2 regions of the Priestia sp. ST2 genome follow, and region 2 is predicted to be linked to the other one. Evidence: a T-box and tRNA genes for the amino acid it is inferred to sense, from the RefSeq annotation. Region 2 holds a T-box; the other holds one or more tRNA genes.
The links. A T-box is a leader RNA that pairs with one kind of tRNA and senses whether it is charged. The one in region 2 lies ahead of thrS (threonine--tRNA ligase), so its partner is inferred to be a tRNA-Thr.
Positions count from the first base shown of each region.

Region 1: it has a tRNA-Thr gene. The T-box ahead of thrS (threonine--tRNA ligase) is inferred to sense a tRNA for this amino acid. The anticodon was not compared.

Region 1 covers NZ_JBVVNT010000001.1:949,560-966,199, reverse strand. The annotation lists gene AC0KUU_RS04915 (acyl-CoA thioesterase) at 1-320, shown strand, start outside; gene AC0KUU_RS04910 (GntR family transcriptional regulator) at 396-1,076, shown strand; gene AC0KUU_RS04905 (DMT family transporter) at 1,073-2,014, shown strand; gene AC0KUU_RS04900 (suppressor of fused domain protein) at 2,056-2,634, opposite strand; gene AC0KUU_RS04895 (M24 family metallopeptidase) at 2,858-3,958, opposite strand; gene AC0KUU_RS04890 (hypothetical protein) at 4,034-4,708, opposite strand; gene AC0KUU_RS04885 (LCP family protein) at 5,021-5,977, shown strand; gene AC0KUU_RS04880 (hypothetical protein) at 6,192-6,557, shown strand; gene AC0KUU_RS04875 (NAD(P)H-dependent oxidoreductase) at 6,586-7,104, opposite strand; gene AC0KUU_RS04870 (YwaF family protein) at 7,245-7,991, opposite strand; gene AC0KUU_RS04865 (ABC transporter permease/substrate-binding protein) at 8,323-9,846, opposite strand; gene AC0KUU_RS04860 (ABC transporter ATP-binding protein) at 9,846-10,796, opposite strand; tRNA gene AC0KUU_RS04855 (tRNA-Thr) at 11,064-11,136, opposite strand; gene AC0KUU_RS04850 (aromatic ring-hydroxylating oxygenase subunit alpha) at 11,347-12,399, shown strand; gene AC0KUU_RS04845 (DHA2 family efflux MFS transporter permease subunit) at 12,434-13,957, opposite strand; gene AC0KUU_RS04840 (TetR/AcrR family transcriptional regulator) at 14,222-15,124, shown strand; gene AC0KUU_RS04835 (ATP-binding protein) at 15,289-16,563, opposite strand.
Region 2 covers NZ_JBVVNT010000001.1:137,250-153,889, forward strand. The annotation lists gene AC0KUU_RS00685 (response regulator transcription factor) at 1-70, shown strand, start outside; gene pnpS (two-component system histidine kinase PnpS) at 63-1,835, shown strand; gene polA (DNA polymerase I) at 2,164-4,791, shown strand; gene mutM (DNA-formamidopyrimidine glycosylase) at 4,813-5,646, shown strand; gene ytaF (sporulation membrane protein YtaF) at 5,707-6,336, shown strand; gene coaE (dephospho-CoA kinase) at 6,360-6,956, shown strand; gene AC0KUU_RS00715 (glyceraldehyde-3-phosphate dehydrogenase) at 7,175-8,206, shown strand; gene speD (adenosylmethionine decarboxylase) at 8,629-9,009, shown strand; gene AC0KUU_RS00725 (hypothetical protein) at 9,103-9,489, shown strand; gene nrdR (transcriptional regulator NrdR) at 9,733-10,194, shown strand; gene AC0KUU_RS00735 (replication initiation and membrane attachment family protein) at 10,267-11,694, shown strand; gene dnaI (primosomal protein DnaI) at 11,727-12,659, shown strand; gene ytxC (sporulation protein YtxC) at 12,756-13,616, shown strand; T-box leader at 13,677-13,925, shown strand; gene thrS (threonine--tRNA ligase) at 13,970-15,928, shown strand; ribosomal protein L20 leader region at 16,100-16,222, shown strand; gene infC (translation initiation factor IF-3) at 16,292-16,640, shown strand, end outside.

The sequences.
Region 1 (16,640 bases), 810 kb from region 2:
AACCCGTCACCGAAGAAGATTTTATTTCATATGAAGCATTCGTTGTTGTTACAGGAAAAAGCTCCATGATTATTTTTGTTAAAGTGATTGCCGAAAATTTATTAACGGGCATTAAGCGTATCGCAGCTACTTCTTTTCTCACCTTTGTTGCATTAGAAAACGGGAAACCTGCCTCCGTTCCTCAAGTTATTGCTCAAACTGAGGAAGAAAAAAGCCTTCAAAAAGTAGCTCTTGAACGAAAAGAATCCAAAAAAACGCAGGTTGAGCACAGCAAAGCGATTGCGAGCATTTTATCTAAATCTTTGCGCAGCAGTAATTAAGCTCTTCATCTAAAAAGCAGCTGTCTGCTTTTTAGACGAAGTTTTTTTAGTTTTCACATTGTTATTTAATGTAATATGCGATATATTGGTTTTATGAAAAATAACATTCAACCTCTCAAACGACTTTCTTTAAGGGAAGAAGTCTATCAAACACTTAAACACAATATTGTCATGCTTGAATTTCAGCCCGAACAAAAGCTTCAGGATAAAGAACTGGCTGAGCAGTTTGGAGTTAGCCGCACTCCTGTTCGAGAAGCATTAAAAAGGCTTGAAGATGAAGGCCTTGTCCAAACGACACCTGGCTCTTCTACAAAAGTGGCTCCATTAAACCTTGAGGAGGCAAAACAATCTTTTATTGTCGTCGCAGCTCTTCATGCACTTGCTGCTAAGCTGGCTTGTACTTCGTTACAAGAAGAAGATATGGGCGAACTAATCAAACACAATCAATCTCTAGAACATGCAATCAAAACAAGAAATGTCCTTAAAGCGATCGAAGCGGATGAAGCATTTCATTCCGTCTTTTTAAAACGGGCGAACAATATAGAGCTAGAACGTGTTGTAAAACAAACAAGCGCCAAAATTCAGCGTCTGGAAATCGCTCGTTTTTCGTCTCTTGCTAGCCTTGCTTCGGTTGATCAGCACAAAGAAATCATAAACGCTTGCGGTCAAAAAGATGCCGCACTGACATCGCAGCTTGTCGAAACGAACTGGCTGACGCTAGGTGAAGCGCTGACAAGTGAGGAGGAATCCAAGTGAAGCCTCTTTTATTAGGCATTGCTGCCTCATTCTTTTTTGCTTTTACATTCGTTTTAAATCGAGCGATGGATTTATCAGGAGGCAGCTGGGCGTGGAGCGCGTCGCTGCGCTATTTTTTTATGGTACCTCTTTTACTTGTGCTCGTTTATTTTTGGGGTGGTATTAAACCTGTGGTGGCAGAAATAAAAGCCCAGCCTCAAAAATGGCTGCTTTGGAGCACGGTTGGATTTGGGTTATTTTACGCTCCTCTTTGTTTTGCTTCAGCCTACGGTCCCGGCTGGCTTATTGCAGGAACTTGGCAAATCACAATTTTATCGGGGTCTCTCCTAGCTCCTTTGTTTTACAAGGAAGGAAAGAAGCGAGGAGGCATTCCCTTCAAGCAGCTAGGTTTTTCGTTTATTATTTTAATAGGAGTTGTGCTCATGCAGCTTGAGCATGCGACTGAACTGTCAGCCGCTACTGCCTTGCTTTGTACCATTCCCATTTTAATTGCCTCTTTTGCGTACCCGCTTGGCAACCGTAAAATGATGGAAGTGTCGTCACTTAATACGTTTCAGCGCGTGCTTGGAATGACGCTTTCAAGCCTGCCGTTTTGGATTATTCTTTCTGTCTATGCCTGCGTGACCGATGGACTACCAAAAACAACTCAGATTTATCAAAGCAGTTTAGTTGCTTTACTTTCAGGAGTATGTGCAACAGTTTTATTTTTTGCAGCAACCGACCTTGTTAAAAAAGATTCTCAAAAGCTAGGTGCAGTTGAAGCTACACAATCGATGGAAGTTTTATTTGCCCTGCTAGGAGAGGTCTTCCTTCTATCAAGTCCTTTGCCATCGATTCTTTCTTGGGTTGGAATGGGAGTTATCATAGCAGGCATGGTCCTTCACAGCTACCAAACAAGTCATAAAAAAGCTATACCGCAAAAAGAATTGACCTACTAATTAATAACAAAAAAGAGCGTCTTAGTCGGCGCTCTTTTTGTTTATACAACAGATCTTCTTTCTAAATTGAAGACATTCACCTGCTCAGCATCAAAGCGGCTTAGCAACGAATCTACTCCGTACTCAAGTGCAAAAGCACGTTCATTTTCTGAAATCGGAACGGCCTGCAGGAACGTTACTTTTTTATCAGATAGTTCAATCGTTGAAAAATTATCCCATAAAAACGGCGGAATCAGCAAAATGTGCTGCATATGAAAGCTGTCATCAAGCACTGCAATAACGTCTTTATAAATAGCTCCTGGGAAGATGGACACATGAGATTTCATCATATGGAAAATACAGTTTGCTAAAATAGCAGAATAAATACCGAATTCCTCATGACAAGCCCCAACGATTTCAATTCGAAGCGGGATCCCTCCAACTGTATAGCCTGTCGGACATTGATGTCCACCGAGCGTTGCATACGCGGTTACGTCTTGACGCGGATGGTTTTCACACGCCACAACGTGAATACCATGCTTTTTTCTTTCATCTGAATAATCTTCAATTCGATCCTTTTGACCAAATACATCTATTGCTTTATGTATAATTAATTCTTCATCTTTTGTAAAATTACTCATAAAAAACCTCCTTGCTTGCGACCTTAAAAAGCTCCCTACTGTACAGCATATACTACTGCACTCGCTTACGATATAGTTTTTAGAAAATGTGATAGAAATGTTATCGTTTCGTAACATACTATGAAATTGTATCAAGAAGCAAACGAGAAACCTTAACCAATTTTTTCTTTTCCCATAAAAAATAGAGCCTGCACCATGGCAGCCTCTATTTTTCATGACATTATTATGAAATAATTTGTAATTCTTTTGGGTACTTCGTTAACGTTTCGTATCCATCTTTTGTAATGATTACATCATCTTCGATACGCACGCCTCCGAGTCCTGGAATATAGATACCCGGTTCAATTGTATATACCATGCCTTCTTGAAGCACATCGTCATTGTTGCGGCTCATTGAAGGAAACTCATGCACGCTGATGCCAAGACCATGACCAAGACGATGCAAGAAATACTCTCCATATCCTGCTTCTGTAATAATATTGCGTGCTACCATGTCCAAGTCGCCAATGCGAGTTCCGGGCTTGGAAGCTTCAAGTGCTGCCTGCTCAGCGCGCTGTACCGTTTCATAGATTTCTTTTTGCTTATCATTAATAGACTTGTAAGCGACTGTACGTGTAATATCTGAACAGTATCCGTCTAGCACTACACCTAAATCGAACAGAACCATATCTCCTGGCTTTAACGTGCGAAGACCTGGGTTCCCATGCGCTTCTCCCGTTTTTTCACCAAATAAAACCATCGTTGAAAACGACATCTCACGAATTCCTTTTCGCTTTAGCTCGTATTCAATTTTAGCCAGAACATCCATTTCCGTAACGCCTTCTTTTAAAGCAGCTACACCTACTTCTACACCAAAATCAGCTAAGGCAGCTGCCTTTTGAAGAATCTCAACTTCACGCTCATCTTTAATTAAACGCAGCTGATTTAACTTCTCTTCTGCTCCGACTAGCTCAGCGTTTGAATATAAGCTAAGCAGTTCTTCTGCTCTCGCATACAGCAGCTGCTCTTTCTCTACAGCAACCTTTTTCACATCTATTACGTTTCGTTTATGTAAAGCTTCTTTAATAAGTTTCCAAGGATTTTGATGATCTTCATATCCAATCACATCAAACTTCCAGCCCGCTTCTTTTGCTTGTCCCACTTCCATTGATGGGCAAACAAGCATCGGCTCCGCTTCGTTAAACACAAATAAGCCAAGCAAACGCTCATGCGGATCCGTGTGAAATCCAGTTAAATAAAATACGTTTTCGGTTGACGAAATAAAGGCTGCTTCTACATTCTTTTCTTTTAGCCACGATACGACTTTTTGTAAACGTGCTTCCATTAAAAAAACCCCTTTCATTGTACAATATTACTATTATAACATAGTTATTTAGCAATATTGTACAATGAATAGAGGTTAAGACAAAGCCGCGTGAAGAGTAGTAAGCTGCTCTTTAATCGCTTTTCGCTGAATACTTACTTTCATCAGCCAGCCATTTTCTCCGTATCTATAAACAAATTCGTACGTACCTTTAGGAAAATATTCTTTCACCAGCATGTCCCGGTTTTCAACAAATCCCGGATCGCCAATAAAATAGGTACCTTCTTCAAGCGGAAGCTCATGAACTTTTTTTTCTAGCTGCTTCTCTTCGTCTTCGTCATCATCTATCACTATGTGCAGACCGCCTTCATCACGCACAACATCAAATTCACCGTTTTGTTCAAGCTCAAGCACTGGCACCACTTGTCCATTTACCGTTAGCAGCTGCTTCGTTCCTTCAAGGACCTGGGACCAGTGATCATCGTATAAAGTAGAAGAATAAAAAATATATCCCTGAGATTTATATAATAAAAGCAGCTGTTCAAAATGATTTTTCACTTGTTCTTTATCAAACAGAATAACAAAATGCTTTCGATAGAAAAAACTTGTAAAAGGCAGAATAGACGATTGATTAAGCTCTTTAATTATTTCAGCACTATCTTTACCTGAAATAATAGCTCCGGTCAATTCCCCCGCGCCATAAGGTTTCCAATGACTTAACGCCGCTTCTGGAATCAGCACAAGGTTCGAAGATGACACATATATACTCATTCGCTTCACTCCTTTTTTCTACATTTAGACCTATATTTGATTCTCCCCAAATAGAGACTTTCCTCTTATTCCATTCTTAAAAGACAGAACTTTTCCCCTAACTATGATAGATTATAACAAAGATCCTTGAAAAAAATAACCTTTATTTCCTCTTTCTTCTATTTGTACACTTCTCTTATTTTAGCTGTCTTCGCAGATTTACTAGTGAACGTACTTGCTAATCTAATTCCTTAGTGTTAATTTTATTATGTCGTTTTATAATTTTTTGCATAATTGGTTTCAAACAAAAAAGTATTAATATTTTTGAATGCGATGGTGAGACATTTGGAAGAACGTACAGAACGTAAACAACATAAAAGAAAAAAGCAAAGAAAAAAGAAACGCTTTAGAAAGCTACTTCTTTTCTTTCTCATTCTTGTAATCGCCGCTGGTGCGTATGTGTATTATCAATACCAACAAGGGTTAGCAGAAGCAGACGGAGCTTTTGGGAAAGATGGACAATTTGATTTTAATGGTGCAAGTGCCAATTTAGATAGCATGAATGTGCTGCTTCTTGGAATTGACTCTCGAGGTGAAGAACATTCGCGTGCCGATACAATCATGATTGCTCATTATGACAAAGACAGCAATCAGCCTAAAATTGTTTCTTTGATGCGTGATTCATATGTGGATATTCCTGGACATGGCAAAAACAAATTAAATTCAGCCTATGCATTTGGCGGGCCCGAATTAATGCGTAAGACAATTAAAGAAAATTTCGGCGTAGATGTAAACTATTATGCCGTTGTTGATTTTAAAGGTTTTTCTAAAGTTGCCGATACGATTGCCCCTGAGGGAATTACGGTTACCGTGCCGCACGAAATGTCATCAGGAATTGGCATGACGCTAAAACCTGGAAAGCAAACTCTTCACGGAGATAAATTACTAGGATACGTGCGATTCCGACATGATAGCCAAAGTGATTTCGGGCGCGTGAAGCGTCAACAAGAAGTGATCGGTAAATTAATGGATGAAGCTCTTCAAGTAAAGACGCTGGCAAAAGCTCCTAAGCTATGGGGCGTCATTGATCCATATGTGGATACAAATATTCCTCCAAAAACATTTATCGTGATAGGAAAAGATTTCTTAGTTGGGAATCAGCCAGATTTAAAATCTCTTCGTTTACCGGTCGAAGGTTCCTATTCAAATGAACGAGTATCCGGTATTGGTGCTGTTTTAAGCATCGACCTTGAAGAAAACAAACAAGCGTTACAGTCATTTTTAAATTAGGAAAAGGTGTCCATTAGCGGACACCTTTTTTTATACTATTCAAAAAAACTTCTGTTTTTCCTCCCTATCCTTCAAAAAAATTTGAGCTTCGACAAAAAATGAAGCTATTTTCCAGGAAACAGCTATTTCTTTGAAGTTCTATTTTTTCTACTACATGCGTATATGAAAGGAGAAGGACTTCTTTTTTATATTTTTGATTCAAGGAGATGAACGTATGAAATTATATGGTTTTCAATCTGAAGAAGAGCGTTCCTTTCTTCATTCTACCTATAAAGTGAATCCATTGCTTTCTCATACTGGAGATGTCAAAATTAGCTTTTTATCTTTTCAAGAAAATGATTATACTCCCCGTCAAGAAGCTACGATTCCACAGCTTCTATTAGTCGTTCACGGGGAAGGCTGGGTAGCTGGCGATAACGGACTGAAAATTTATATCAAACAAGGTGAATCCGCATTTTGGAGAGCCGGGGAATCATTTGAAGTCGGGAGTCTAACTGCTATGACAGGATTACTCATTGAAGGATTAGATATTGCTCCTCAAAAGCTGCTTACTTCTTTTTCACGAACAAATGTAAATTAAAAAGCCGCGTTAACGCGGCTTTTTTTTATTACCTTAGTAATTGAGCGTAGCTTTCAGCACTATCTTGAATGACTTTGTCGCTCAGCTCACCGCCTGCTCCTTGAAATAAAAATGGCGTTTGGAACTTCATGCCTGTTAAATTTGCCGTAGCTTGAAACGGAAGAAGCAGATGATTCATTGGGTAACGGTTGTATCCCCCTTCTTGATAAGCTTCTGCAGGGCCTCCTGTTGAAGTAGCTACGACAAACTCTTTTCCCTGAAGTTTAGTACCTTTGCTTCCATAAGCCCATCCGTATGTTAAGACAACATCTTGCCACTCTTTTAAGAGTGCTGGTGAGCTGTACCAGTAAAATGGAAATTGAAAAACAATACGATCGAATTGAACAGCTAACTCCTGCTCTTTTTCTACATCAATTTTGAAATCGGGATAGTTTGCGTATAAATCATGAACGTACACATTCTCTTCTTTTTTTACTCGCTCTGCCCACGCTTTATTAATACGAGAAGATGCTAAGTTTGGATGTGCTAAAATAACCAGTGTTTTCATTTTGATACTCTCCTTCTGATGTCTGTGCTTGCTTTTTTCTTTTCTATTTTTTACGCTTGCCTCTCACGGCTCGTTCAGTAATTCTTTCCTTTTCCTTCAAGAAATCCGAGTTAGTTTACACTTATAAACTACCAGTATTATCATTTTGCTTCAACAAAATTGACTTTGCTTTTATCACCTTTAATTTTTTTATGTACCCAAAACGGCAGATAAAGGACAAGAAAGCTAAGAATCATGATTCCTTCAATCCATACTAAATACCAAGGATGAGGTCCAAGAACATCCAGCAAGGAAGCGTGCTCTGGCTTTTTCATCATGTATAAATAATTCGCATGGAGTAAACGATTCATGACATAGATAACTCCCCCGTACAGATTAACAAATACTACGCTTACCCACAAAGAACGAAACGTCGGCTCATATCTGCAAACAGCAATTAGCATACAGCAAGCAAGTACCACACCGCCATGCGATACATAAAACTGCACATAGCGAAACTGGGCATACGCATAGCCGCCAAGGTCTGGGGTAATCATCGCTTGAACAGAGCTGCTGATTCCTGCGAAGTACACAAAATAAAAAAGAAACCTGTTTTTGGTTATCAGCATAACAGCAGCCAGCAGCACGACTATATCACTGAGCTGAAGAGGCAAGGAAGTTTCAGCAGACCACCGATGACATCCGATTTCCCAAGCCTGGTAGGCTGTTTCTGAAGCAATTAGAATGAGTGAAAGCAAAATGAACACAAACCTCTTTTTTCCCAGATGCTTTCGACACAAAAAAATAAATGCTCCTATGATCACGATAATAGCTAAAGTTACAAGATGTTCAACTGAAAAAAGCTGAAAGGAATGTTGTACAGGATGACACGTAAAAAATGAATTCATAAAAGCGCCTTCCTTCCATCAGAAAACAAATTTGGTACCTTTAGCTTGTTCATAAGACCTCATTTTCATTAATGCTTCTCTCGCATTAAAAAGAGATTGAGACATAACGAAATCACGCCAATCTAAAGATGGACGAATGGAGTAAATAATCGAGCATGAATCACTTCTTGCACCTCAGTTGATTTCCATGCAAGACTTCTCTTTCCGCGGGAGTCTTCGCGTTGCCCTCCAATCAACTGCTAGAAACAACTAAAATAAAAAGATCCGAACGATTCATCATTCGGATCTTCTTTCAACTAACATACTGTTGTCCTAACTTTTTTCTTCGTTTTTACTCTTTAATTAATCCTTTTTTCACTAAGAATTGATGAGCAACTTCTTCAGCTGTTTTTCCTTTCGCATTTACTTGATAGTTCATTTCACGCATTTCGTCATCACTGATTTTACCGCCCAGTTGATTTAAGATTTTTTTCAGTTCAGGGTGCTCTTTTAGCGTATCTTCACGAAGCACAGGCGCTCCTTGATACGGAGGGAAGAACTGCTGATCGTCTTTTAAGACTTTTAAACCAAACTGTTTGATTTCAGGGTCCGTTGCGTAAGCATCAAGCATGTTAATATCGCCTTTTTCTACAGCGCGATAGCGAAGCTTCGGCTCCATCGTTTTAATATTCGGGAAGGTAAGACCATATTCTTTTTGAACGCCTACATAGCCGTCTTCACGATCTTTAAACTCAAGCGTAAACCCTGCTTTTACTTTATCTGTTGCATTTGCCAAATCTGAAATAGTTGTTAGATTATTTTCTTTGGCAAATTCCTTTGTTACGGTTAATGTGTACGTATTATTAAACTTCATTGGATCTAAATAGACAAGGCCGAATTTCTTTTGAAATCCTTCTTTTGCCTGCTTGTACACCTCTGTTTCATCTTTGCTGTCCGGCTGTTCCTTTAGATGCGTCACAATGGCTGTACCCGTATATTCAGGGTACAAATCAATTTCCTTGTTACGCAGAGCCTCAAATACAAATACCGTTTTCCCAAGCGACGAACGAAGATTTACTTTCATATCGGTTTGATCTTCAATTAATTCTTTGTACATATTAATTAAAATGTCTTGTTCTGCACCAATTTTCCCTCCGATAACAAGGTCTGGTTTTGTTGCGCTCATCGCTGCAAACGGAGAAACAAGAATAAGTATTAATACGATGATCATAATAAACGAGCGTTTTTTGGACCCTTTTTTAGCTGAGTGTTCAATCGTTCGCAGAATTCCATCAAAAATAAGCGCTAATAATGCTGCTGGAATGGCTCCTAATAAAATCAAACTATTATCGCTTCGGTCAATACCAAGCAAAATTAAGCTTCCGAGTCCGCCCGCTCCGATAAGAGCCACGATTGTCGCTGTGCCAATAATGAGTACCATCGCTGTGCGAATTCCGGCCATAATGACAGGAAGTGCTAGAGGAAGTTCTACTTTAATTAATCGTCTCCACGAGTTCATCCCCATGGCTTTGGATGCTTCAATTAAAGATGGGTCCACTTCTTTAATTCCGGTATATGTATTTCGTACAATAGGAAGAAGCGAATATAAAAACAGTGCAATAACCGCGGGAAAGGTTCCAATTCCGACAAGAGGAATCAGTAATCCTAATAAAGCGAGTGAAGGAATGGTTTGCAGTACGGCTGTTACGCCAATGATTGGTTCAGCAATACGGTCATGCCTCGTTAAGTACAGTCCGAGCGGCACTGAAATTAATACGGCGATAACAAGAGCCAGTACTGAAATTTGAATGTGTTCAAGAAGAGCTTGAAACAGTGCATCTCCTCGTTGATCTAATAATGTGCTTAGTGCATTCATTACAGCGTTCCTCCTTCTTTCGTTTTATCAGAAAGAAACGCTAATAGAGTTTTGCGCGTTACAACGCCAATACGTTTGCTCCCTTTTTTCACGGCTATTGCTTCATGGTCGTAAAGGGCGTCCATTGCCTGCTGAACAGTGGCGGTTGAAGCTAACTCTTCAGTAGGTTCTACGTCTGGCTGTTCACTTTCTTTGACAAACATATCCAATGTCTCAAATAAAGCATTGCCTTGATTTCCAATAAATGTTTTTACAAATTCATTTTTAGGCTTTTGGATGAATTCCTCCGGGGTTCCAACTTGAACAATTTCTCCATCTTTCATCAGGCAGATACGATCTCCAAGCGTCATCGCTTCGCTCATATCGTGCGTAACAAACACAAATGTTTTTTTGATTTTTTCTTTTAAGCTAATAACATCTTGCTGAAGCTGTTCGCGGCTTAACGGATCGAGGGCACTAAAGGGTTCGTCCATTAAAATAACGGGGGGATCAGCTGCGAGGGCACGTGCTACACCTACACGTTGCTGCTGGCCACCTGAGAGCTCAGACGGCTTTCGGTTTCGATACTGCTTTGGGTCTAGTCCTACCAAGGTAAGCAGTTCATCAATGCGCGTTTTGATTTTGTTTTTCTTCCAATGCTTCATCTCGGGTACAATGGCTATATTTTCAGCGATGGTCATATGAGGAAAAAGAGCAATCTGCTGCAGAACATAACCAATGTTCCAGCGTAGCTCATGGATGTTGTGGTCCGATACGAGCTTATCTTTTATGTATAGTTCTCCTTCGGTAATATCATGAAGACGGTTAATCATTTTTAAGGTGGTTGTTTTCCCACACCCACTCGGACCAATTAAAACGAAAAACTCTCCTTCTTTAATTTCTAGATTAATATTTTTCACGGCGGTCGTACCGTCTGGATATTGCTTTGACACATTCTTAAACGTAATCAAATTATCGTTCACACTCCCTGTTGAAATTTAACCCCTAGTTCCGTGTACCCAATATTTAGAGGCAATAAACATTCTTTTAAGAATATTTCTAAATATGATTCATAAGACACAGGGGAAAAGATACGCATATTTTCTCACAATCTCCTAATAAGGCTATCAAACTGTTAAAGTTTTCACAAGGAGGGAAAGAATAATTCGGAGAATAATTTTAAAGCCGACACAAATAAAAAAAAACCTTCTTTCAACAAGAAAGAAGGTTTTTTAGTATGCTAGCGACAGGGATCGAACCTGCGACCTCTTGCTTACCATGCAAGTGCTCTACCTACTGAGCTACACCAGCGTCTTGGAAAATTATATCACGTTTAAATTTATTTAGGAAGCGCTTTTTTAAATTTTTTTATTGGTATATTCTCTAATTTACGTCTTCTGAAATTCGCACTTTCTACAAAGTTCCATATTTCATGTTAGAACTCCTTACATAAATTGTGTGAATTTTCTTTTTTTATATTACCCTTAGTAAAAGAGCTTACAAAAGAAGGGAAGAAAATAGATGGAACAACAACCAACCATGACCAAACCAAAAACGGCAACTCCCTACCCAAGAGACTGCACGTTCAGCCTGGAAGATTGGACGACGCTCGCTAAGTATTGGTACCCCGTCGCACGCTGCAGTGATGTAACAGAGAAACCAACGTCCGTAAAACTGCTAGATGTAAATCTAGTTCTATACCGTACCACACACAAAGTAGTGGCGGCTCGTGATTTATGCGTTCACCGAGGCACCCCTCTTAGCATGGGCTGGGTGGAAGATGATGAAATTGTCTGTCCTTACCACGGCTTCCGCTATGCAACGGACGGTGCATGCACGTCGATTCCAGCTCACCCTGATGCCAATATTTCTCCCCGCTTGTGTATGGCCGTCTATCCAGTTATTGAACGATTTGGATTAGTATGGACTTCCCTGACAGGAGAACAAGATAACCTGCCTTACTTCGATGCGTGGGAGGACCCTGATTTTCAGCAAATTGTTTGTCCGAGCTTTGATATCATGGGTTCGGCCGGTCGTCAAATGGAAGGCTTTTTAGACGTAGCTCATTTTGCTTGGGTTCACACAGACACATTTGGTGATCGAAACAACGCCTTTGTGCCTAAATATAAAGTAAGCGATACAGAGTATGGGCTTCATGTAGAATATACGAGCACCGTGAGCAATTATTCCAAAGAACAGCAGCATTTAAATCCACCTGATTTTAAATGGCTTCGCGTCTTTGATGTTTATCCGCCGTTTACAGCTACGCTAAAAGTATACTTCCCAGAAGGCGCAGAACTGTGGATTATGAATGCAGTCTCTCCTATTTCAGCCCGCGAAACACGTTTATTCGCACCAATCGCTCGAAACTTTGACAAAGATTCTCCCGTTGAAGGTGTGTATGACTTTAACCTTCGCGTCTTTGACGAAGACCGTGAAATGGTTGAAAACCAAAAGCCTGAAGACTTGCCTTTAGACCTGCAGATGGAAGCGCATATTATGGCTGATCAAACGTCCATCGGCTACCGGAAATTATTAAAGAAAATGGGCTTAAGCTTTAGATATACAAGCTAAAGAAATCCCCGCTGTTTCAGCGGGGATTTCTTTTTTATTTAGCAAACTGCTCGCGTCCTGCTTTTTCCTTTATCACTTCATCTTCACTTGCCGGCGTGGCGCGTTTCATAAACAATGAAAGAATTAAAGCAACCACCACTAGTACTACTGAGACGGCAAACGCATCGTTAATTCCTTGTACCATTGCCTGCATCCCAATTTGTTCTTTCATTTGAGCTGCCCCGGCTGCCGTTGCATTCGCTGCTCCTGCTCCGCTCATTGCATCTTGAGCAAGCTCTTTTGCATGCGTAGCTGTACGATTTGACATCACCGTTACTAAAAGAGCCGAACCAATAGCTCCCGATACTTGTTGAAGCGTGTTATTCATCGCAGTACCATGCGGATTAAAGCGCTGCGGCAGCTGATTTAATCCGTTTGTCATAACCGGCATCATCACCATAGACATTCCGAACATGCGAAGCGTGTAAAGCGTAATGAGCGTTGTATATGTCGTATCAAGCTCTAAGTTACTGAAGAAATACGTCGTAACGGCTGTAATCGTTAGACCCGTTACAGCCAGTGCACGCGCTCCGAATTTATCAAATAATTTTCCGGTAATCGGAGACATCACACCCATGAGTAGCGCACCCGGAAGCATTAGTAATCCTGAGTGAAGCGGAGAAATGCCTCGTACCGTTTGAACATAAATTGGCATTAGCAGCATGGCTGAGAATAATGCCATTGTAATCACCATTGAAATCGTTGATGATAAAGCAAACATTGGATATTTAAAAATGCGGAATTCAAGCATAGGTGTTTTAAGCTTGAACTGACGCGTAATAAATAAAATCAGCGCAACGGCTCCTACGATAATGGTGCCGTATACTTCCACAGAATCCCAGCCTTTATCCCCTGCTGAGCTAAATCCGTATAGAAGTCCCCCAAATCCAATTGTAGATAACACAAGCGATAGGAAATCCAGATTGATTTCCACTTTTTCTTTTTTGTCTTTTAATAGGAAGAAAGCCCCTATTAATACAATTGCCGCGATTGGCGTAACAAGGTGGAACAGCATTCTCCACTCATAGTGTTCAATTAGCCATCCTGATAAGGTAGGGCCAATTGCCGGAGCAAAAATCATAACTAAACCGAAAATCCCCATCGCAGCTCCGCGTTTTTCTAATGGGAAACTTGTGAGCAATACGTTCATTAAAAGCGGCATCATAATGGCTGCGCCTGATGCTTGAATAATACGAGCGGTTAACAAGACCGAAAATACGGGCGAAGCACCTGCAAGTATTGTTCCCGCTGTAAATAAAGTCATAGCCGTTAAAAATAAGCCTCTGACAGAATAGCGCTGAATTAAAAAAGCGGTAGTTGGAATCATAATACCATTCACTAACATATAACCAGTAGAAAGCCACTGGACAGTTGACGTTGTCACATCTAAGTCTTTCATAATAGACGGAAGCGCCACATTTAATAACGTTTCATTCAACAATGAAATAAAAGCGCCAATTAATAAAATAGCAATTATGCCATAAGGGGGCTTTTCCATTTGATTTATCGATTGACTCATTATTGTACCTCCTTATACTTCAAGTTCATTTTTTTAGACACATGTTCTACATAGAGTATATTATACTGTGAGTTCAATTTATGCAAGTGAAAAATCTTGCCTTCATGTTCTTTATTTTACCGACTTTTTCAGTCCTATAATCCTTTTATATCAATACATTGTCGTGATATCGTCTATTTTTTGAAAAGAACATTTGTGTAAACGCTTTAAATCATGTATCATAAAGTTGGACCATGAGTCTAATTTTATATTTAGGTGATAATAATGAATAACCGAAAACAGCAAGTTGTAAAAAATGCACACCATCTCTTCGTTGAAAAAGGATTTCAAGCTACATCTATTCAAGACATCATTGATTATAGCGGCATTTCAAAAGGAACATTCTACAACTATTTTTCTTCAAAAAATGAATTATTAATCGCTGTTTTTACCTGGCTTCATACAACAATTGAACAAGAGCGAAATCAGCTGCTGGTTGGTAAAAGCCTGACCGATGTAGATGTATTTGTTAAACAGATTGATGCACAGATGAAAAACCATCATAAACATAAATTTTTCACATTACTTGAAGAAGTATTTGTTTCCAATGATCCTGATTTAAAAGCATACATAAAAAAAACCCAGTTTGTTGAAGTAAACTGGGTTTACAAGCGGTTCATTGATTTATTTGGACAAGAAAAGAAACCGTACCTGCTAGATTGTGCAATTATGTTTCTTGGCATGCTTCATCGCAACTTTCACTATAATTTTATGGTTAACGGCACAAATACTGACCCCCATGAGATCATAAGCTACAGTGTCAAGCGCCTGCTTCCTCTTGTAGACGAAGTAGCAAATTCAGGAGACATTTTGCTCGATCCGCAAACGATTAAAGAATGGCTTCCATCTTGCCCAAATACTAAAAATCAAATAGAACAGGACATTTCTGCAGCACTTATCGATTTAAAAAAACAGGTTCACAAACAATTTACTGATGAATTCGAACGTCAAAAATGCACAGAGCTTATTAGTTTTATTGAAGAAGAGCTGTTTAAACAGTCCAATCCCCGGAAGTTTGTTGTAGATAGTGCCCTTCAATCGTTAAAGCAGCTGTCTGTTAACAACGGTAAAACGACCCTAGAGGAACTGCAAACGATGATTGATCAGTATGTGAGTGAACGTCATTAAAAAGAGAGTAAAACATAACTAAATCCATACAATTTACAGACGAATAAATAGATGAAATCTACATTTACCCTGCCAATGAAAAAATCCGAATGCGTTTGATTCTCCCTCAAGAATCAAACGCATTCGGATTTTCCTTCAACTAAATAACTTTTGTCCCGACCTCTTTATTCACAAAGTGGAAATTGAAGTGAAAAACACGTTTCTTTTCCTTTTGTGCTAGACACACTCACTTTTCCCTTCATATAATGAATAATGCTGAAAGATACCATCGTTCCAAGCCCCGTACCTTTTTCTTTTGTTGTAAAATACGGTTCGCCTAACCGGTTGATTTGTTCTTGCGTCATACCGCAGCCTGTATCGATAATATCCACAATAACAGCTTCGCCTTCTTTTGTTACTTTAACGGTTAACGTGCCTCCATTTTGCATGGCTTCAATACTATTTTTAAATAAATTGATTAGGCACTGCTGAAGCTTTCTTCTTTCTCCCATTACGCAGAACTTCACTTCTTCATCAAATGTAAAATCAATAGCGACTCCATTCATATTGGCAAGAGGCGTCATAATATGGGTGACATGATGAATCTCTTCTGAAATATTCATTTTTTCATTTCGTTCCGGAGCAGAATTGGCAAACAGCAAGTAATCATCAATGATTTCTTTTGCACGATCTAGTTCATTAATCGCAATGGAAATGTAGCGTTTTTTAGCAGGTTCTTTTTCATCTTCTTGCAGCATTTGCATAAATCCTCTGCTTGCCGTTAGAGGATTTCGCACCTCATGAGAGATGCTGGCAGCTAAATGACTGACAATTTCTAGTTTCTCTGCTTTCATCAGGCGCTGCAGCACTAGTAAATTTGCCCGTATCGCTTCCCACAGTATGGTAATTACAAACATGCCTGCTACATCTAAAATCGCGAATTGAACCCACACGCTAATAGGAATGCTTGTTACGTGCAAGACAAAAATAGATACAAGCATAGCTAATAAAGAACCGATCAGACTAAGACAGGTGCTCACGATAATTCTATTTTTTAATGAGAAATGCAAAAAGTATTTTGTTATGAAAAATAAAGGAATGGATAAAATCGGAAGAGAAATTAGTGTTGATAAAAAGCCTACATCGTACCCGCCAATTAGCAAGCGCAGCAGTAAAATAAAGACAAAAAGCAAGCTTCCTAGCGGCCAGCCTCCATATAACGTTCCTAAAATATAAGGAATTCTTCGTAGATCCATCCGATAGTCATCCGGGACATAAGCTCCGTTAACCGGAAACAAAAGGCAAAAGGTAATAGCTAAAATCGGAAATACCGCGATATAACGATCTTTCCACCAATGAATTTTTTTAGCATACTTGATTAAATAAAACATCTGCACTAAAAACAGCGCCAATAAAATAAATAAAAAATTAATTAACAAATCTTTCGTGACAAAACTCATGCATTCACCGGTCTTTCAAATGAGATAAAAATAAACTCTTTTATTGCATTTACATTTGTAACACAAATTAGAGCGTA
Region 2 (16,640 bases):
AAAACCTGTTTATATAAAAACGATTAGAGGATTAGGATATAAGCTGGAGGAACCAAAGGTAGATGAATAAATTTCGTTCAAGGCTACTTTTGGCTCTATTAGTACTTATTATTATTGTATTAGTAGGTCTTGGCCTGCTGCTGGGACAGTTGTTTAAAAACTTTTATTTTCAGACGTTTCAAGAGCGAATGGAAAAAGAGGCAAAGCTTGTAGAAATGTACATTAGCGAAGAAGGTATCACAAGTCCTGCTTTAAAATCTAAAGTTGATCAAATCAGCCATTCGTTAAGTGTACGAACGACTATCGTTCAAAAAGACGGAAAAATATTAGTTGACTCAAATCCAGGCAGCAAGCAGCAAAGAATCGAAAAAAGTATCGTAATCCAACAAGTATTAAAAAAGCAGTTAAACAGTAAAAAAAGCTTTGATCAAATTAAAGAAGATTACGACTTATATTATTATGGCATCCCGCTTATTATAGAAGGTAAGCAAGAGGGATTTGTTGTGCTGAGTACATCGTTTGATTCATTAAAACAAGTAAATCAGCAAATTTGGGGCCTTCTTATTGGAAGCTTAGGTCTAGCTTTGATTGTGATTTTACTCTTAGGTGTAAAGATTATGGGACGCTATACCCGTCCTATTGAATCGGCAACCAAAGTGGCTATGGAACTTGCAAAAGGGAATTATAAAGCTCGTACATATGAAGATTATGTAGATGAAACAGGGATGCTGAGTCAGTCTATTAACGCACTTGCTCGTAATCTGCAAGAGTCTATCACTAATCAAGAAATGCAGCAGGACAGGCTGCGCACGCTAATTGAAAATATGGGAAGCGGCATGCTTCTTATCGATAGTAGAGGCTATATAAACTTAGTGAATCGAGCTTATAAAGAGCAGTTTCATATACATCCGGATGACTTCCTTTATCATTTGTATTACGAGGTATTTGAGCATAAAGAAATCATTAAGCTTGTGGAAAAAATATTTATGACGGAAGTAAAGGTTCGAAAACAAGTGGTTCTCCCTTTAAATATTGAACGAAGATATTTTGATGTTTACGGAGCGCCGATTATTGGCTTAAACGATGAATGGAAAGGGATTGTGCTTGTTTTCCATGATATTACCGAGCTGAAAAAGCTAGAACAAGTTCGCCGTGACTTTGTAGCAAATGTGTCTCATGAACTAAAAACTCCTATTACGTCTATAAAAGGGTTTAGTGAGACATTGTTAGACGGTGCCATGGAAGATCCACAGCTGCGCCAGCAGTTTCTATCGATCATTTTAACGGAAAGTCAGCGCATGGAGAGTCTGATTCAAGATCTTTTAGATTTGTCTAAAGTTGAACAGCAAGGGTTTAAGCTAAGCATCCATCCAGTAGATTTGAATACCCTTCTCTATGAGGTCATAACAGTGCTATCAAACCGAGCGACTGAAAAAGAAATCACGCTAACGTTAGATACGCTTCCTGAAGAAGCGTGGATTGATGGTGACAGTCAGCGCCTTATGCAAGTGTTTGTTAACTTAATCGGCAATGCGCTCATGTATACAATGCCTGAAGGAACTGTTCACGTTTCGCTTGAAGAGGAAGAAGAAACGATTACGGTTCATGTTCAAGATACAGGTATCGGTATTGATTCTGATGAAATTTCACGTATTTTTGAGCGCTTTTACCGAGTAGATAAAGCAAGAAGCCGTAATTCCGGAGGAACAGGTCTTGGATTAGCAATTGTTAAACATCTCGTTGAAGCTCATAAAGGGGAAATTGAAGTGAAAAGTGAAGTCAATAAAGGGACAACTTTTTCGGTCAAGCTGCACAAGTATTTGCCGCAGATGTAAAATGTTTACGTTCCTTTTACAATTTATTTAATGTAGCTTAATAATTAATTGATACAATTTTTCATGGAAACCCCTTCATCCAAGGAGCCAATGTGTAAGGCGAAAATAGCTTTAACCGTGCTATTTTCGCCGATTCTTTTTGACAATTTCTATCCATTCACATGTTACACCGCCTAAAATAACTAGGCGGTGTTTTTATTTTATGATGTACAGATCTTATCACCACATGAAAATAAAACGTTGAACTCAAGATTACTTTTTGTCCTTAAAGCTTATTGTTTGCTAAAATAAAGGTAAGATAAGAAGAGAGCGAAATGGAGGAACATGAATGACACAAAAACTAGTATTAATTGACGGGAATAGTATTGCCTACCGTGCATTTTTTGCTTTGCCGCTTTTAAACAATGATAAAGGAATACATACAAATGCCATATATGGCTTTACTACAATGCTGACACGTATCTTAGAGGAAGAGAAGCCGACACATTTACTTGTGGCATTTGATGCAGGGAAAACAACGTTTCGCCACAAAACATTTACAGAATACAAAGGAGGAAGACAAAAGACGCCTCCTGAACTTTCAGAGCAGTTTCCCTTTATTCGTGAGTTATTAGATGCATATGGGATTAAGCGCTATGAACTGCCTGATTATGAAGCAGATGATATTATCGGTACGCTTTCAAAACAAGCTGAACAAAAAGGAATGGCCGTAAAAGTCATTTCTGGTGATAAAGATTTACTTCAGCTTGTGTCAGAACATGTAACCGTAGATATTACGAGAAAAGGAATTACGGATGTCGATTCCTATACGCCTGCAGCCATTGATGAAAAGTATGGTATTACGGCTGCACAAATTATTGATATGAAAGGCCTTATGGGGGACAGCTCGGATAATATCCCAGGCGTGCCCGGAGTCGGCGAAAAAACAGCCTTAAAGTTATTAAAAGAGTTCGAAACGGTTGAAAATGTATTGAAATCTATCGATCAAGTCAGCGGTAAAAAATTAAAAGAAAAGCTAGAAGATAATCGTGAATCAGCTATCATGAGTAAAAAGCTTGCAACTATTTATTGCGAAGCGCCTCTTGAAGTATCTGTAGAAGATGCAAAGTATGACGGGTTTGAATCTTCAAAGGTCATCTCATTATTTAAAGAGCTTGGGTTTAATTCTTTGCTTGCTAAATTTGGTGAATCAGCAGAAGAGGAAGCAGATTTTGAAGAACTAACGTTTGAAATAGCGCAGGAAGTTCACGATGATATGTTAACAAGCGAAGCAGCTCTGATCGTAGAAGGGTATGAAGAAAACTACCATCACAATCAGCTGCTCGGTTTTGGAATCAGCAACAAAAATGGTCACTATTTTATTGATAAAGATACAGCTCTTTCATCTTCTAAATTTAAAGCATGGTTAGAAGATGGACGTGTAAAAAAGACGGTGTTTAATGGGAAACGTACGATTGTATCATTAAAATGGGCGGGGCATGAAATTAAAGGAATTGAACATGATGTAATGATTGCTTCTTACATCTTGAATCCTGCTGAGGCAAATGATGACCTAGCGACAATTGCAAAATTAAAAGGATACCATCAAGTGCAATCAGATGAAGCTGTGTATGGAAAAGGAGCTAAGCGAAGCATTGCAGAAGCTGCTCAGCTAGCTGAGCATGTTGTAAGAAAAGCAGCCGCCGTAGCTTATTTAAAAGAAGTGTTAGAAAAAGAATTGGTGGAAAATGAACAGTTTGAGCTGTTTGAGAAGCTTGAAATGCCTCTTGCCATTGTCCTTGCTGATATGGAATATCAAGGGGTGAAAATTGACCGCGCGCGTTTGGATGAAATGGGTGAAGATCTTCGAGAGCAGCTTGAAAAAATTGAAGCGAAAATCTACGAATACGCTGGACAAGAATTCAATATTAATTCGCCAAAGCAGCTAGGAGTTGTTCTTTTTGAAAAAATGCAGCTTCCGGTCATAAAGAAAACAAAAACAGGCTATTCCACATCAGCTGATGTATTAGAGCAATTAGCTAGTACCCATGATATTATCCCAGAGATTTTACAATACCGTCAGCTAGGAAAATTACAGTCTACGTATATTGAAGGATTAAAAAAGGTTATTCATGAAAGCGATGGAAAAGTTCATACCCGCTTTAATCAAACGTTAACTCAAACGGGAAGATTAAGCTCAGTAGATCCTAACTTGCAAAACATCCCGATTCGTCTTGAAGAAGGTAAAAAAATAAGAGGTGCGTTTGTGCCTTCACAGCCTGATTGGTTGATATTTGCAGCGGATTATTCACAAATTGAGCTGCGCGTACTGGCTCATATTGCAGATGATGAAAAGCTAATTGATGCGTTTAAGCATGACTTAGATATTCATACGAAAACAGCGATGGATGTGTTCCACGTCGAAAGAGAAGAAGTAACGTCCAATATGCGCCGCCAGGCTAAAGCAGTTAACTTTGGAATCGTCTATGGCATCAGTGATTACGGTTTATCGCAAAGTTTAGGAATTACAAGAAAAGCAGCGGCTACTTTTATTGAACGCTATTTAAAAAGCTTCCCTGGTGTACAGGAGTATATGGATACGATTGTACGCGATGCAAAAGAAAAGGGATATGTAACAACGCTCTTGCACCGCCGACGTTACTTGCCTGAAATCACGAGCCGAAATTTTAACCTCCGCAGCTTCGCTGAGCGTACGGCTATGAATACGCCTATCCAAGGGACGGCAGCTGATATTATTAAAAAAGCAATGATTGAAATGGATAAGCGCTTAAAAGATGAAAATCTTCAGGCTAAGCTGCTGCTTCAAGTACACGATGAGCTGATTTTTGAAGCCCCAGAAGAAGAAATTAAAATTTTAGAGAAAATCGTACCAGAAGTAATGGAGAACGCTTTAGAGTTAGAAGTTCCGTTGAAAGTAGATTATTCTTACGGAAAGACTTGGTACGAAGCAAAGTAGTGGAAAAAGGATGTGACAAACGTGCCAGAATTACCAGAAGTTGAAACCGTCAGACGTACGTTAATTGAATTAGCCAGTGGAAAGACCATTGAGCGTGTAACAGTTAAATGGCCTAATATTATCAAACGTCCTGAACAAGTTGAACAGTTTTGTGATGCGCTTGTTGGACAAACCATTCGAGATGTTGAACGCAGAGGTAAATTTTTGAAAATTGTGCTCGATGATTATACGATGGTTTCTCATTTGCGTATGGAAGGGAAATATGCTCTCCATGAGAATGCAGAAGAACCAGATAAGCATGTACACGTCTTTTTTCACTTCACGGATGGAACGGAATTGCGATACCGGGATGTAAGGAAGTTTGGTACTATGCACTTATTTAAAAAGGGAGAGGAAGATCTGTTTCCTCCTCTTATTGGCCTTGGACCTGAACCGTTTGACGAAACATTTAATCCTAGTCAATTAAAAATGAGAATCGGCAAAACCTCTCGAAAAATCAAGCCGGTTTTACTCGATCAAAATGTCGTGGTTGGCCTTGGAAATATTTATGTAGATGAAGCACTGTTTCGCGCAGGGATTCATCCTGAACGAGTGGCCAGCCAATTAACAGACGAAGAGTATGAAAAATTGTACGAAGAAATTGTAGCGACTCTTCAAGAAGCTGTGAAACAAGGAGGCAGCACCATTCGCACGTATGTAAACACACAGGGACAAATAGGCATGTTTCAGCAGCAGCTTTATGTGTACGGAAGAAAAGGCGAATCCTGTAAAATGTGCGGTACCCCAATTGAAAAATTTGTTGTAGGCGGTAGAGGAACACATATCTGCCCAAATTGTCAGCCGGATAAAAAATAACAATGGATGGGCTCCTTTCATATACTACGTATAGACAGAAAGGAAAGGAGTCCTCTCATCATGATAACATTTTCTTTACTTATTCTTGCTTTTGCCGTAAGTCTTGACAGCTTTAGTGTTGGCCTGACATACGGACTTCGAAAGGTGAAAATCCCGCTGAAATCCATTTTTATTATTTCATGTTGCTCAGCATTTTCTTTAATGTTTTCTATGTTTTTAGGAAAAGTACTTACGCATCTATTTTCAGTGGATGTACTAAATAAAGTAGGCGGAGGTATTCTTGTTCTGCTTGGGATGTGGATTTTATACCAGTTTTTTTGTCCGGCAGATTCACCTCGAGTAAAAGAAGAAAAAACATTAGTAAAAATTGAAATTAAGTCAATTGGCCTAGTCATTAACGTATTAAAAAAGCCAATTGCAGCAGATTTAGATAATTCAGGTTCCATCAATGGTATTGAAGCATTTATACTTGGAATTGCATTATCTCTTGATGCATTTGGAGCGGGGTTTGGAGCGGCTTTATTAGGTTATTCGCCGTATGCTCTAGCAATTGCTGTAGCTCTTATGAGTTCTCTTTTTTTAAGTGCGGGCATACAATTTGGCAAGGTTTTTTCACGTTTATCATGGATGAAAATGTTCTCATTTGTACCAGGAGTTCTGCTCATTATTTTAGGTATTTTTAGATTTTAAATAAAGAGATAAAGGAGAGGCCAATGTCAATTGTAATTGGATTAACAGGCGGAATTGCAAGCGGGAAAAGCACGGTAACCGGAATGCTACGAGATATCAATATTCCAGTAATCGACGCTGATCACATTGCAAAAGAAGTCGTAGAACCAGGAAAAGAAGCATACAAACAAATTGTCGAGACGTTCGGCCGTTCTATTCTTCACGAGAACGCGGAGATCAATCGAGCGGCTTTAGGGGAAATTGTGTTTTATCAAGAGGAAGAACGTAAAAAGTTGAATGCAATTGTACATCCTGCCGTAAGAAAAGAAATGCTTTCTCAAAAGGAAAGCTATATAGAGGAAGGTTACGAAGCCGTTGTATTAGATATTCCGCTGCTGTTTGAAAGCGATTTGACACATTTAGTCGATAGAGTAGTAGTTGTATATGTCGATGAGTCTGTGCAGCTAGAAAGGTTAAAGTCGCGTAATAACCTCTCGGCGGAGGATGCCTATGCGCGTATCCATGCACAGCTGCCATTGATTCAAAAAGTAGCCTTAGCCGATGCGGTGATCAATAACAACGGTCCTGTGGAAGAAACAAAACAACAGCTTTTAAGTATATTAGCCCTATGGCTAGATTAAAGAGTGAATGATTGCATTCACTCTTTTTTTATTGGGAATATTTAAGGGCTTCTAAAAAAGAATGTGTTAAATATCTGTTCTCGCTATATACATATAGTAAAACTCAATTAAAATAATTTATTAAAAAAAATTAATATTATTCACTTTTTAAATATTTATGTTATACTATTCAATATAAAAAGTTAAATAGTATAACACATATAGAGAGGGGTATAGCCATGAAAGCACGTATTGCCATTAATGGTTTTGGGAGAATAGGAAGAATGGTGTTTCGCACAGCGATTACAGAGGAAAATTTGGATATTATTGCAATAAATGCATCTTATCCAGCAGAAACGTTAGCACATTTAATCAAATATGACTCTATACACGGAGCATTTAATGGAGATGTCAAATGTGATGATGATGCGCTGATTGTTAACGGTAAAAGAATTCAGCTATTAAATTCACGTGATCCGCTGAATTTGCCTTGGAAAGAGCTTGGGATTGATCTAGTTGTTGAAGCAACGGGAAAATTTAATTCAAGAGAAAAAGCGCAGTTACATATTGAAGCAGGTGCGAAAAAAGTTGTCTTAACGGCACCGGGTAAACAAGAAGATATCACCATTGTGATGGGCGTAAACGAACGAGAGTTTGATGTGAATCAGCATAACATTATTTCCAATGCCTCTTGTACGACAAATTGTCTAGCTCCAGTTGTCAAGGTACTAGACGAAGCGTTCACAATTGAAAACGGTTTAATGACGACCGTTCATGCATATACAAATGATCAAAAGAATATCGATAATCCGCATAAAGATTTGCGAAGAGCCCGTGCGTGTGCTCAATCAATTATTCCTACAACCACTGGAGCAGCCAAGGCACTTTCATTAGTTCTTCCTCATTTAAAAGGAAAACTTCATGGGATGGCGCTTCGTGTGCCAACGCCGAACGTATCGCTTGTCGATTTAGTTGTGGATGTAAGGAAACCTGTGACGATGGAAGATGTTAATTTAGCGTTTATTAAAGCTGCTGAAGGACCATTAAAGAATATTTTAAATTTAACAATGGAACCACTCGTATCAATTGACTTTAATACAAATCCTCATTCAGCTATTGTAGATGGACTATCCACAATCGTAATGGAAGATCATAAAATTAAAGTGTTAGCTTGGTACGATAACGAGTGGGGCTACTCTCAGCGCGTAGTCGATTTGGTAAGATATATTGCTGCAGAAATGCGTAATGGATCAAAAATAAGAGTAAGCTAAGAAAGCTATTGATTGCTTTTAAAAAAACAGGGAGCTGTCGCCCTGTTTTTTTTGTTTTTATCCAAAAGAATAGGGAAAAGCAATAAGATAAGCATGCAAAGGGGTGTTTATTTTCCTCAATTTTAATAAAAAATTAATAGTCGTTTAGCAGCTTTTACACACTGTCTCACGAGAATACAGGGGTAATTTGTATAGGTCTATCTGCAAGAACAATCTTTAATAAAATCAAAACACGTATTGCAAAATAAATGTAAACAAAGTATACTATGTTTCGTGAACTTCTTGTGTACCTTTCGGTGATGTGGCTACTTAAAGGGTTAGGACCTCTTTGGACTAACTTTCCCCCGTGGTAGTTAACATGCTATATGGCGAAAGAACTTCATGTTTAACGATTAAAAATTGTTAAAGGGGGAAATATCATTATGGAAACAATGGGTCGTCATGTCATCTCAGAATTATGGGGATGCGATTTCGATAAGTTAAATGATATTGATTATATTGAAAAAACGTTTGTTGATGCAGCTTTAAAATCCGGTGCGGAAGTTCGCGAAGTAGCGTTCCATAAATTTGCACCTCAAGGTGTAAGTGGCGTTGTTATTATTTCAGAATCACATTTAACGATTCACAGCTTCCCAGAGCATGGTTATGCAAGTATCGATGTTTATACTTGTGGTCATTTAGATCCTACAATCGCAGCAGATTATATTGCAGATGCTCTAAGTGCACAGACACGTGAAACAATTGAATTGCCACGTGGAATGGGTCCTGTTCAGGTAAAACAAACTAAAGCGAATGCACTTTAATAGTGTCGATTGATTACGTAAGTTAAGAGGTGTATTACACACCTCTTTTTAGTATATAAATTTTTAATACGCAAAAACAAAGGGGATAACAACATGGGGGTAGTACAAGCAGTTAAATCTTTATTTTCTAATCATGTGGAAACAAGCGATTACCATTCAGATCCGACTCTAAAAACGCATTATTACAAAACAACAGCTGGGAATGCATTTAAGCAAGTTCATGAAATGTTGAAGCACATGCAAGGGATAGAGATACTTGCTGCATATGAAGAGCGAGGAGAGATTAGCTTAAACGTTGTAAAAGGAAGAAAAGCTTTTGTTGTGATTACCATTATTAACGTACGTCCTCTTGAAACCGCTATCGATTTTTCTGCTACAACAGAATCAAAAGTGGTGCCGGTTGATTTTGGTTTTAGTAAAGAACTTGTACGTACGCTTTATAAGAGCTTTGATCAAAAACTCATTCCTCTTTCTTCGTAAGTTCCTTATCATTTTTGAATTTCAGGAAATAAAATGGGGAAATTCCTTTTCCTTTACTTGTATTCAAGCCTTGTTTTCTATAAGATGGAATAAAGCAAATCCTTTAATACAGCATCGTGTTTGTTAAAGGAAATGATGATAAAAATCATAATAAATGGCGAATAGCCGGCTAACATAGATGGAAATTAACTTATATAAGAGAAAATAAAAAGAAAAACAAGGTTTATTATTGGAGCTGAGAATATGAAGTGCCCATCCTGTCATTACAATGGAACGAGAGTGCTGGACTCGCGCCCTGTAGAAGAAGGCCGCTCTATTCGTAGAAGACGTGAATGCGAAGAGTGTCACTATCGTTTTACAACTTTTGAGAAAGTAGAAGAACTTCCGTTAATTGTTGTAAAAAAAGATGGAGCGAGAGAAGAGTTCAGCAAAGACAAAATCCTTCGAGGGTTAATTAAGGCGTGTGAAAAACGCCAAGTAAGCTTAAAACAATTAGAAGATACGGTACACGATATTGAAACAGAGCTGCGCAGTCAGGGTACATCAGAGGTGCAGTCAGATGTTGTAGGAGAAATGGTGATGGAGCGATTAGCTGCTATCGATGAAGTCTCTTATGTTCGATTTGCTTCTGTATACCGACAATTTAAAGACATCAATGTATTTATTGATGAATTAAAAGATTTAATTAAGAAGGAACGACTGTAAAAGAGCTATTGAAGTATTCTTTAGGCTCTTTTTTTGTCATTTCTATTACTTTAAAAGTAGGTAGGGAACGACATGAAAGAACAACATTGGAAAGAAATGATACCGGTCGATCGTTATGTTGTTCGTTCGAACGGCATACTGCAGGAATACGACCGAAAGATTTTAACCATGCTCTATCAGCCGTTGGTGGGTACAACGTGCTTTGGTCTGTATATGACGTTATGGAGCGAGCTGGAACAAGATCGTTTATGGGGGAAAGAGTCTACGCATCATCATCTAATGTCAATGATGCAAATTAATTTGAAAGCTATTTACCATGAGCGGTTAAAATTAGAAGGCATTGGTTTGTTAAAAACATATATTAAGGAAGAAGATGATGTTCGTGTGTTCATTTATGAGCTCATTCCTCCTCTGACGCCCCATCAGTTTTTTAACGACGGCGTGTTAAATGTATATTTATATAACCGACTCGGAAAATCTATCTTTCAAAAAGTAAAAAATTATTTTTCAGATTCACTCGTCGATGAGCAATTGTTCAAAGATGTGACGCATTCATTTAACGATGTATTTAAATCAGTTAAAGCAACGGAGCTGGCTCCAAGTTTTCAGTCTGAAAGCAAGGATGTATTTTCTCCTGATGCTCAAACGGACTTTGTGGATTCCTCCAAACGCGCTTCTATTGAGATGAGCCCGGATTCCTTTGATTTTGATTTATTTTTAGCAGGTCTAACAGATTCAATGATTTCGAAAAGGTCTATTACATCTAAAGTAAAACAAGCGATTGAAAAGCTAGCCTTTTTATACGGTATCGATCCTCTTCAAATGAAAAATGTGGTGCTCGATTCGCTAAATGAGAACGATCAAGTTGATATTGAATTGCTTAGAAAAGCAGCACAGTCCTTTTACCAATTTGAAAATGGAGAAGCACTTCCAAATCTAAGCGAACAAATTCAGCCGCCTATGCTTCGTACCATGCAGGAAAAGCAGCCGCAGACAAAGGAAGAGCAGCTCATTCAACAGCTTGAAGTGACTTCTCCTCGACAGCTTTTGATCGAGTTTTCCGGGGGAGCAGAGCCTTCAAAAGCAGATTTGCAAATGATCGAAGAAGTGATGTTTAACCAAAAGCTTTCACCAGGGGTAGTAAATGTTCTAATTTACTACGTGATGCTGAGATCCGATATGAAATTATCTAAGAGCTATGTAGAGAAAATTGCTGGACACTGGGCGCGCAAAAAGGTACAAACTGTTCAAGATGCCATGAATTTAGCTAAAAATGAACAGAAAGAATATCAGAATTGGACCGAAGCAAAGCAAAATAAAAAAACGGCTGGACGAAAAATTGTGCGTAAAGAAATGGTGCCAGAGTGGCTGAGCGATGAAGAAAAAGAAGAGAAAAAGCAGCCTTCAAAAGAAGTGGACGGATTTGAAGAAGAAAAACGAAAGCTACAAGAAGAGCTCAAGCAGTTAGATCAAGAGCTAAAACAAAAGCATAAAGAATAAAAAGCAGGTATGATAGAGATGAGGTGAAAAAGATGAAGCCTATCAATGATTCACTAAATCAGTTAGTGAACAAAAAGGATTTTAAAGCACGCTTAGAAGCATTAAGAAACAGTATCCTGTCTAATCCCGAAGTCAAAACATTTTTGCAAGAGCATCGCCATGAGTTAGATGAGCAAATGGTTGACCGAGGTCTGATGAAGATGCATGAATTTATCGATCAAAGCAAATGCTGTGACAAGTGTCCTTCTCTGCAAAGCTGTGTCAACATGGTGAAAGGATACCACCCTCAGCTGGTTGTAAAAGGCCGTAATATTGATTTACAGTATGAACGCTGTCCTAGAAAAGTACAAGAAGATGAGCGAAAAGAACAAGAATCTTTTATTCAGTGTATGTACGTGCCTAAAGAAATTTTACAGGCAACAATGTCTGATATTGAAATTGAGCAGGGAAGATTTGAAGCCATTAAACTAGTAAGAGATTTTGTGCGAGAATATGAGCCGAATAAGAAAATGAAAGCTTTATATTTACATGGTTCGTTTGGTGTGGGGAAAACGTATTTTCTTGGAGCAATTGCCAATGCGTTAGCTGAAAAGAAAGTGAAATCTACCATTCTGTATGTCCCTGAGTTTTTGCGTGAGTTAAAAGGTTCGTTTCAAGATCAAAGTTTCAATGAGAAAATAGAGTATGTCAAAAAAGTACCGGTTCTTATGCTTGATGATCTCGGAGCAGAATCCGTAACGAGCTGGATGCGAGACGATGTGCTCGGAACCATTTTACAATTCCGTATGCTCGAAAATTTGCCGACATTTTTCAGCTCGAATTTAAATTTTAAAGAGCTACAACATCATTTGACTTATACCCAAAGAGGCGAGCAGGAAGAGCTCAAAGCCGCTCGTGTCATGGAACGAATTAAGTCTCTAGCCATTCCTGTTGAAATGAATGGAGAGAATAAACGAAATAGATGAGCAGGTCGTTTTACATTTCTTGTAACGACTTGCTCATTTTTTTGCATGTTGCCCCATATACATTAATAAAGCGTGTCCAAAGGGGGGCTATGAGGAATGAAAATATTCTTTAAATATGTAGAAGACGCAGTCGTTGTATATGAGTCTTTATGCGCGAAGCGAAGCGCTTTATCATATGGTTCACAGTGCTTGAAGCTGGTGAATAATCAGCTTTTAGTCATTGATGAGACATACAATAGAGAGGCCATTTTACAAGACATGGTGATACCGGTATTAACCCACGTAATTTTAAAAAAGAAAGAAAAAAAGATGATGGTAAACATATTAAAAGAACAATTTTTCTATTCAGAAGAGGAAGAGCAAGATTTGCTGCTTCAAATTATGGGGGGGATTATGGAAGGAGAGAGAGGCGAAATTCCGCAAAAAACATTTTCTCTTCCAAGAGAATTACTTATCCGCCAGGCTCTTCAAGACTTCTTCATTCATAATGTAACATTCACCTTTGAGTCTTTTCTCCAATTCCGTTTAAAAGAATATCAAGAGCGGCTGCGCTATTATGCCGAGCTGGCGATTGATGAATATAAGCTTGAACAAGACTATCAAATTCTTATTCATCAGCTGCGTCAAGCAGCTAATGAAAGACAGTCATCTACAGGTAACGTGTATGTAATGCACTTGAACAAAAACAAGTTTGTACTGTACGACCACAACAGTAGATATGTTCCTGAACGTGAATGTGCAGCTCTAGCAGAGGCCTTTTTATCTGAACAAGAATCATTATACATAGACTCAACTATTATCGCGCCTTTGCTAAGTTTATCTCCAGCTGCTATTCATCTGTATAGCGACCAGCATGATCATGATTTTGTTTATACCATTCAAAATATCTTCCAAGAAAAAGTTATGTTATACGAAAAAAATGAATTTCCGTTTGATCAAAAGCAAAATATAACGTGAAAGGTTGATTTCTATTTTGAAAATGAATATAATAAATGCATATTGAAAAACAGCTATATGTTACAAGTTATGATGAGGACATGAGTGTATATTTACGGTTTGTAGAGAGGGAGATCCAGGCTGAAAATCTCCTAACACGGAATATATTCTTACCACCTCTAAACTTCAGTAGTAAACGAGCAGAGCCTCTAGTAATTACTGACGGAATTTCCGTTATAAAACCTCGAGCCGCTTCGGGTTCTTTGGGTTATCCAAGATACGAAGAGGAAACAAGGGTGGTACCGCGTGTATACACAACTCGTCCCTTTTGATAAGGGACGAGTTTTTTGTTTTTACAAAAAGTTTATTCAGTTATGTTAAAGGAGTGGAAAGTTGTGTCAGAAGTAATCAAAATGACATTCCCTGATGGAGCTGTTAAAGAGTATCCAAAAGGATCATCAACAGAAGATATTGCGGCTTCTATTAGCCCGGGATTAAAGAAAAAAGCATTAGCAGGCAAAGTAAACGGCGAGCTGCTGGATTTACGTACGCCAATCGAAGAAGATGGCAGTCTTGAAATCATTACACAAGATGCTCCTGAAGCGCTTGAAATTATGCGTCACAGTACAGCGCATTTAATGGCTCAAGCAATCAAACGTTTATACAAAGATACAAAAGTACAGCTAGGTGTAGGGCCGGTTATCGAAAACGGTTTTTACTATGACATCGATATGGAAGAATCAATTACTCCTGAAGATTTAGGTAAAATTGAAAAAGAAATGAAAAAAATCGTTAATTCAAATATTGAAATTGAACGAAAAGAAGTTTCTCGTGAAGAAGCCATTCAACTTTTTAAAGAAGTTGGCGATGAACTGAAGCTTGAATTGATCGATGCGATTCCAGCAGGTGAAAAGGTTACGATTTACCAACAAGGCGAATTCTTTGACCTTTGCCGAGGCGTGCACGTGCCGTCAACAGGCAAAATTAAAGAATTTAAACTATTAAGCGTGGCGGGTGCTTATTGGCGCGGAGACAGCGATAATCAAATGCTGCAGCGTATTTACGGTACAGCATTCTTTACAAAAGCAGATTTAGACGAGCATCTTCGTCTTCTTGAAGAAGCAAAAGAACGTGATCACCGTAAACTTGGTAAAGAGCTAAACTTATTTACAAATTCTCAAAAAGTAGGACAAGGTCTGCCTTTATGGCTTCCAAAAGGTGCGACGATCCGCCGTATTATCGAGCGTTATATCGTAGATAAAGAAGTAAGCCTTGGTTATCAGCACGTTTACACTCCAGTGCTCGGAAGTGTAGAACTTTACAAAACGTCTGGTCACTGGGAGCACTACCAAGATGACATGTTCCCTGCAATGGAAATGGATAACGAAGACCTGGTTCTTCGTCCGATGAACTGTCCTCATCACATGATGGTTTACAAACAAGGTATTCACAGCTATCGTGAGCTTCCAATCCGTATTGCTGAGCTTGGAACGATGCACCGCTACGAAATGTCAGGAGCATTATCAGGACTTCAGCGTGTTCGAGGCATGACGCTAAATGATGCGCATATCTTCGTACGTCCCGACCAAATCAAAGAAGAATTTATTCGTGTAGTTCGCTTAGTTGAAGCGGTTTATAAAGATTTTGGATTTGAAAATTATTCATTCCGTCTATCTTACCGTGACCCTGCAGATACAGAAAAATACTTTGATGATGATGCAATGTGGGAAAAAGCACAAAGCATGTTAAAAGACGCAATGGATGAGCTTGACCTTGATTATTATGAAGCTGAAGGCGAAGCGGCATTCTACGGTCCAAAACTAGATGTTCAAGTTAAAACAGCTCTTGGTAAAGAAGAGACGCTATCTACGGTTCAATTGGATTTCTTACTTCCTGAACGATTTGATTTAACGTATGTAGGAGAAGACGGGAAACAACATCGACCGGTTGTTATTCACCGCGGCGTGGTGTCAACAATGGAACGTTTTGTAGCTTTCTTAATCGAAGAATACAAAGGAGCTTTCCCAACGTGGTTAGCACCTGTACAAGTTCAAGTGATTCCGGTATCACCTACCGTTCACCTTGAGTATGCAAAAGAAGTGCAAGAACAGCTGCAGCTGGCGGGTATTCGTGTGGAACTTGATTCTCGCGATGAGAAAATCGGCTATAAAATCCGTGAGGCTCAAATGCAAAAAATTCCTTATATGCTTGTTGTAGGGGATAAAGAAGTAGCAGATAAAGCAGTAAACGTACGTAAATACGGTGAGCAGAATTCAGAAACAGTGGACTTCCAAGCCTTTTTACAAAATGTAAAAGCAGAAGCATCTCGCTAATGAAAAAAGCAGAGAATTGAAATTCTCTGCTTTTTTATCTAACATTTATAAAAAACTGTTGCATAAATGTTTTTCCTTTGATACAATAATTTTTGTTGTGAAAAAAGAACGAAATCATTGACTTTTGTCTTTGTTGATACTATAATAGCTTAAGTAATTGAATACTTGTTTATACAGAAGAAGAAGCACCCGCTTCTCACCTGAGTGACGCATAGAGCAGTTAGCAGGTACATCGTATCTTAATTAAAACGATAGAAGTGTGGGTGCAGTATGTACTCACACTTTTTTGTGTGAGTTAATAATCGGTCTAAGCAAGCGTATTCGCTCATTAAACCTTGGAGGTGGCTACTTATTAGCAAGGACATGATGGTAAACGAGGGCATTCGAGCTCGCGAAGTTCGTCTAATTGATCAAAACGGTGAACAATTAGGAATTAAATCAAAAAATGAAGCATTAGAAATTGCTTCACGAGTAAATCTTGACTTAGTAATGGTTGCTGCAAATGCGAAACCGCCGGTATGTCGTATTATGGACTACGGTAAATTCCGCTATGAGCAACAACGTAAAGAAAGAGAAGCTCGTAAAAACCAAAAAGTTGTAAACTTAAAAGAAGTTCGTTTAAGTCCAACAATTGATGAACATGATTTTAACACTAAACTTCGTAACGCACGCAAGTTCCTTGAAAAAGGTGACAAAGTGAAAGCGTCTATTC